DNA from 2 places in the Planococcus plakortidis genome. Region 1 is predicted to be linked to the other one. Evidence: a T-box and tRNA genes for the amino acid it is inferred to sense, from the RefSeq annotation. Region 1 holds a T-box; the other holds one or more tRNA genes.
What was found. A T-box is a leader RNA that pairs with one kind of tRNA and senses whether it is charged. The one in region 1 lies ahead of BBI15_RS07170 (valine--tRNA ligase), so its partner is inferred to be a tRNA-Val.
Positions count from the first base shown of each region.

Region 2: it has a tRNA-Val gene. The T-box ahead of BBI15_RS07170 (valine--tRNA ligase) is inferred to sense a tRNA for this amino acid. The anticodon was not compared.

Region 1 is NZ_CP016539.2:1,409,585-1,412,986, reverse strand. It holds gene BBI15_RS07170 (valine--tRNA ligase) at 1-1,810, opposite strand, end outside; T-box leader at 1,892-2,109, opposite strand; gene BBI15_RS07165 (AbrB family transcriptional regulator) at 2,131-3,180, opposite strand.
Region 2 is NZ_CP016539.2:164,394-167,795, reverse strand. It holds gene BBI15_RS00895 (substrate-binding domain-containing protein) at 1-91, opposite strand, end outside; gene BBI15_RS16595 (LysR family transcriptional regulator) at 101-379, opposite strand; gene BBI15_RS00890 (citrate synthase/methylcitrate synthase) at 482-1,561, shown strand; tRNA gene BBI15_RS00885 (tRNA-Ala) at 1,624-1,696, opposite strand; tRNA gene BBI15_RS00880 (tRNA-Lys) at 1,721-1,793, opposite strand; tRNA gene BBI15_RS00875 (tRNA-Gln) at 1,806-1,880, opposite strand; tRNA gene BBI15_RS00870 (tRNA-Tyr) at 1,897-1,980, opposite strand; tRNA gene BBI15_RS00865 (tRNA-Val) at 2,011-2,086, opposite strand; tRNA gene BBI15_RS00860 (tRNA-Glu) at 2,092-2,166, opposite strand; tRNA gene BBI15_RS00855 (tRNA-Thr) at 2,224-2,296, opposite strand; rRNA gene rrf (5S ribosomal RNA) at 2,340-2,455, opposite strand; rRNA gene BBI15_RS00845 (23S ribosomal RNA) at 2,522-3,402, opposite strand, start outside.

The DNA of each region.
Region 1 (3,402 bases):
CGGCTACGGATTTCTCGCCTGTCAAATCGATGTCTTTATGCTCCATGCCTTCCATGTTCATCATCGCAAAGCGCGAGGCGTTCCAGATTTTATTGGCGAAGTTCCATACCGACTCGACTTTATCGTTCGAGTAGCGAAGATCCTGCCCTGGAGATGATGCCGTCGCGAGGAAGTAGCGCAAGGAATCCGCGCCGTATTGTTCGATGACATCCATCGGGTCGACGCCATTGCCGAGTGATTTCGACATTTTGCGGCCTTCTGCATCCCGTACGAGGCCGTGGATGAGCACGTCTTTGAACGGCTTCTCGCCTGTGAATTCAAGTGCCTGGAAAATCATGCGCGATACCCAGAAATTGATGATGTCATAGCCCGTCACGAGTGCATCGGTCGGGTAATAACGGCTCAACTCATCGTTTTCTTCCGGCCAGCCGAGTGTCGAGAACGGCCATAGTGCGGATGAGAACCACGTATCGAGTACGTCCTCGTCCTGCGTCCAGTTTTCAGCGTCAGCTGGTGCTTCATGGCCAACGTAGATTTCGCCGGTTTCATTATGGTACCAAGCCGGGATTTGATGGCCCCACCACAATTGGCGGGAGATGCACCAGTCACGGATGTTTTCCATCCAGTGTAGGTAGGTTTTCTCGAAACGGTCCGGCACGAAATTGACGCCGTCTTCGCTCTTCTGGCTGTCGACCGCTTTCTTTGCGAGCGGCTGCATGTCCACGAACCATTGCGTCGACAAATACGGTTCCACGACTGCGCCGCTGCGCTCGGAATGCCCGACCGAGTGAAGATGCTCTTCGATCTTGAACAATACGTCCATGTCCTGGAGGTCCTTGATGATCGCTTTGCGGCATTCGAAGCGATCCATGCCTTCATATTTGCCGGCGTTTTCGTTCATCGAGCCGTCTTCGTGCATGATGAGGACGCGCTCCAGGTTGTGGCGATTGCCGATCTCGAAGTCGTTCGGGTCGTGTGCCGGCGTGATCTTCACGGCGCCGCTTCCGAATTCACGGTCGACATAATCGTCTGCCACGACTTCAATTTCACGGCCGATGATCGGCAAGATGACTTTTTTACCGACCAAATGCTGGTAGCGTTCGTCTTTCGGATGAACCGCGACTGCCGTATCGCCGAGCATCGTCTCCGGGCGGGTCGTCGCGATTTCGATATGGCCCGATCCATCTGCCAACGGATAGCGCATATGGTAAAACGCGCCTTGTACGTCTTTGTAGATGACTTCGATATCGGAGATCGCCGTTTTCGTTGCCGGGTCCCAGTTGATGATGTATTTGCCGCGGTAAATTAGTTTCTTTTCGTATAATTTGACGAATACTTCGCGTACCGCTTTTGACAAGCCTTCATCCAACGTGAAACGCTCGCGGGAATAATCGAGCCCAAGCCCGAGCTTCGACCATTGCTGGCGGATATGGCCGGCGTACTCCTCTTTCCATTTCCATGACTCTTCCAGGAAGGCTTCGCGGCCCATGTCGTGTCGTGAACGCCCTTCTTCTTTCAGCTTGCCTTCGACTTTCGCCTGTGTTGCGATGCCGGCATGGTCCATCCCCGGCAGCCACAGTGCGTCATAGCCTTGCATGCGCTTCATGCGCGTCATGATGTCCTGCAAAGTCGTATCCCAGGCGTGCCCCAGGTGGAGCTTGCCCGTTACGTTCGGCGGCGGGATGACGATCGTGTACGGCGTCTTGCCGCTTTCCGGCTTCGCTTCGAAGAATTTATTGTCCACCCACCAGTCGTAACGCCCTTGTTCGATCGCCTGCGGTTCGTATTTCGTTGATAATTGCTTGCTCATCCAAATTCCTCCTCTTGGCCAACATGCGGCCCTGTTTTCTGTCGAACTTAAAAATGGATACAAAAAAACTCCTGTCGTCACGTAAAGGACGAAGGAGTTTTTCGCGGTACCACCTTTATACACAGGCAGAATTCGCCTGGCTCTCAAGTTCGATAACGGATTCACATCCGGTTTCCGCTACTCTGTTCACGGCAACTGCTCCGAGGTGACATTCAAATGCGGAACATGAAAGCCTCTCACCACTCGGCTTTCTCTCTGAAATGTCCCCGACACTTTACTATCCTCATCAACGCATCAATATCCTGTTAAATTCATTGTACTCAATAGCCTGATTTAGCGTCAAGCTTTTTCACGTAGTATGTCACGAGTGGCGCCGCGACGAGCAGGATGAAGAACAAACGGAACAAATGGAAGCTCGTCACGAGCGGAACGGCCGCCCCTGCTTCAAGCGCCGTGATCGTCATCTCTGCCATACCGCCAGGAGCCGCACTCAGGAAAAAGTCCAGGAAGAGGTAATCCGGCAACACCAGCTCGAGCCCGTAAGCAATCCCTGCCGAAAACGCGATGAGCAGTACCGTATTGAGGAAAACCGCACCTGCAATCCGACCGTCCATCGAATCGCCGAGCTTTTCCATCGATAAGCCGAGATGCGTGCCGATCAATACTTGCGCGATGATGATGACCAGGTTCGGAAGGTCGACAAGATCGCTGCCGGTCACGGTCTGGACGACCGCCATCGCAAGGACAGGCGCCATCAATTCACGGGCCGGGAACGAAATGCGCTTCATGATCCAATACAATACGTAGCCGAGGATGAGCGCGATGCCGAATGCATAAGGCGAGAACCGGAAACTCGCTTCCGCCATTTCTCCCGGTGACCGTCCCGACAGCAATCCCGCAAAGAGTGGCACAGTGAAGACGATGAGCAGGATACGAAAGGTCTGCATGACCGATACGACCGTCACATTGGCGGATTTCACTTCTTCAGCGATCAATACCATCTGAGACAAGCCGCCCGGCATCGAGCCGAGCAATGCCGTCGACATCGACACGCGCGTCATGCGCTGGAACAACCAGCCAAGGCCGATGGAAAACGCGACGACCGCAACGGTCATGACGAACATATACGGCAGGTCCGCCGCCATCAACAACACCGATTCCTGGGTGAATGCCGCGCCGATCTGGATGCCAAGCAGCAACAACCCGAGCGTGCGGAACACTTTCGGCCAATGGAACTTCATATCGGTCATTTGGCGCAAAATGAGAAAAGCTGCCATCGGGCCCAATAGCCACGGCAGGAACAAGCCGGTCAGGCTGAACAAAAAGCCGGCTCCGAGTGCGATGGCCAAGGTTATAAGAAAACGTTTCAATTCGTTACCAACTTTCGCTAATTAAAATATCCATTAGTTTTATATTACCAGACAATCAGACAGAAAATGAACTTCCATTCAAATTATCCTTTCATTAATTATTTATCTTTTTACTTTCACCTTTCAAGCTTCACTCTTCTTCCGTGGCCCAATCAAGGTAAATGAAGCAATGGGCATCGAAGTTTTCATTCATTCATAAAAAAACCGCCCCCAAAAGCCAAT
Region 2 (3,402 bases), 1.2 Mb from region 1:
CCACGCGAATCACCAGCTCAAGGTCCGGATGCGCTTTCGTAAACGAATTCAGGATATACGGCAGCACTGTCTCCGCCATCAACGGGGAGATTGCGATGGTTCATTGTCGCCGGTAGCCTTGGGCAAATGAGTGGAGCTCATCCACTGTCGAATCGAACTTCTTTACCAATGTGCCTGCCTGGTATTTAAAATGGTGCCCTTCCTCGGTCAACACCACACGGTTCTTGACGCGATCAAACAAGCGAATCCCTAAATACTCTTCCAATTGCCGAATATGCACCGTCACGCTTGGTTGTGACAACATTAAGCGCTCGGAGGTTTTACGGAAATTCAAGGTTTCCGCCGCATCGGCAAAAGTCCGCAGCCATTGCATTTCCATATTCATCTTCCTTCAATTAGTTTTTTTAATTATTTTAATTATAAATATTTAATTTTCATAATTAAAGAAGCAATTTATACTATGGAAAAAGGAGGAATTCACATGTTTCAAAAAGGCCTCAAAGGCATTGTCGCCGTTCAAACATCCATTTCATCAGTCGAAGGGGAGAAAGGCGAACTCCGTTACCGCGGGATATTAGTCAGTGAAGTAATCGAAGGCAAAAGTTTCGAACAAGCCGCTTACTTCCTATGGCATGGCCACTATGCTTCCAAGGAAGAACTCGCAAGTTTGACTGAACGATTAAACGCCTATCGGCAGTTGTCGGATTACCTCATGGCCATCGCCCGTACCCTGCCTAAAGAGACTTCATTAATGGATGGGATTCGCACACTCATCTCGGCATACCAGCATGCCGAATTCAAAGAATTGGCGATTCAACAACAAGCCATTGCACTGACTGCTGCCCTTCCGGTAATGACTGCTCTTCTATACAGGCTGAACACCGGACAGGAATTCGTCGCGCCAAGAAGCGACCTTGGCCATACCGCAAACTATCTATGGATGATCAATGGGCAAGTACCGACACATGCACAAACTGAAGCTCTGGAAACCTACTTGAACTTAACGATGGAACATGGCATGAATGCATCCACTTTCGCCAGCCGCGTCACCATTTCCACCGAATCCGATTTAAGCGCTGCCATTGTTTCCGCTCTTGGCACCATGAAAGGCCCCTTGCATGGTGGCGCCCCATCCGGTGTGCTTGAATTGCTTGATGAAATACAATCTCCTGAAAAGATAAAACCTGTGGTGGAGCGAAAACTCGCGCGAGGCGAAAAAATCATGGGGTTTGGCCACCGCGTATACCGGACAGAAGATCCACGCTCTATTTTGCTCCGTGAGAAGTGTCGGCAGTTGCAACAAGATGGTCCCTGGCTGAATCTTGCAGTCATAGCGGAAAATGAAATCACCCAGTTATTGAATGAACGAAAACCGGGCCGGGCCCTTCACACAAATGTAGAATTCTATGCAGCCGCTATCATGCGCTCTATCCAAATGCCGCCCGAACTATTCACGCCCACCTTCAGCATCGCACGTATCGTTGGCTGGACTGCCCATGCCATTGAGCAACAGCAAGATAACGTAATTTTCCGGCCGCAATCCGAATATATCGGAAACTAAAAAAACCCCGTATCCAATTGAATGGATACGGGGTTTTTACACATGGATTGCACATGGAACAATGGAGCCTAGGGGGCTCGAACCCCTGACCTCGACGCTGCCAGCGTCGCGCTCTCCCAGCTGAGCTAAGGCCCCGCGCGAAAAATGCGCAAAGATAAATGAGCCATGAAGGATTCGAACCTTCGACCCTCTGATTAAAAGTCAGATGCTCTACCAACTGAGCTAATGGCTCAAAATAAAAAAATGGCTGGGGTACCTGGATTCGAACCAGGGCATGACGGGATCAAAACCCGTTGCCTTACCGCTTGGCTATACCCCAAAACAAGATAAAAAACTGGTGGTGGGGGGCAGATTCGAACTGCCGAACCCGAAGGAGCGGATTTACAGTCCGCCGCGTTTAGCCACTTCGCTACCCCACCTTTATTCGATTAACATCCGAAATGGACACATGGTGGAGGATGACGGGATCGAACCGCCGACCCTCTGCTTGTAAGGCAGATGCTCTCCCAGCTGAGCTAATCCTCCATGAATGGTGACCCCTACGGGATTCGAACCCGTGTTACCGCCGTGAAAGGGCGGTGTCTTAACCGCTTGACCAAGGGGCCGTACAAAAAATTATAAAGAAAATAGTTTCCGATGTAAAGAAACTTTAAAGAATCAAAAGCTTCCAACCGGGCTCGAACCGGTGACCTCTTCCTTACCATGGAAGCACTCTACCTACTGAGCTATGGAAGCAAGGTAAAAGGAAATCTCGGTACAAAGTAAAAAAAAGAAAATTGCCCAGCGACGTCCTACTCTCACAGGGGGAGACCCCCAACTACCATCGGCGCAAAAGAGCTTAACTTCCGTGTTCGGGATGGGAACGGGTGTGGCCTCTTTGCCATCATCACTGGACTTTTTTGAGCTTGTTCGCTCAAAACTGGATAAATCGACATTGGGGGAAACGTGCGTTTCAGTTGGTTGGTTAAGTCCTCGATCGATTAGTATTCGTCAGCTGCACGTGTCGCCACGCTTCCACCCCGAACCTATCTACCTCATCGTCTTTGAGGGATCTTACTTGCTTGCGCAATGGGAAATCTCATCTTGAGGGGGGCTTCGTGCTTAGATGCTTTCAGCACTTATCCCGGCCACACATAGCTACCCAGCGATGCTCTTGGCAGAACAACTGGTACACCAGCGGTGTGTCCATCCCGGTCCTCTCGTACTAAGGACAGCTCCTCTCAAATTTCCTGCGCCCGCGACGGATAGGGACCGAACTGTCTCACGACGTTCTGAACCCAGCTCGCGTACCGCTTTAATGGGCGAACAGCCCAACCCTTGGGACCGACTACAGCCCCAGGATGCGATGAGCCGACATCGAGGTGCCAAACCTCCCCGTCGATGTGGACTCTTGGGGGAGATAAGCCTGTTATCCCCGGGGTAGCTTTTATCCGTTGAGCGATGGCCCTTCCATGCGGAACCACCGGATCACTAAGTCCGTCTTTCGACCCTGCTCGACCTGTCCGTCTCGCAGTCAAGCTCCCTTGTGCCTTTACACTCTGCGAATGATTTCCAACCATTCTGAGGGAACCTTTGAGCGCCTCCGTTACTCTTTAGGAGGCGACCGCCCCAGTCAAACTGCCCGCCTGACACTGTCTCCCAAGCCGCTTAGGCTTGTGGGTTAGAAGTTCAATACAACCAGGGTAGTATCCCACCGACGCCTCCCCCGAAGCTGGCGCTCCGGGTTCTCTGGCTCCTACCTATCCTGTACAAGTTGCACCAAAATTCAATATCAGGCTACAGTAAAGCTCCACGGGGTCTTTCCGTCCTGTCGCGGGTAACCTGCATCTTCACAGGTACTA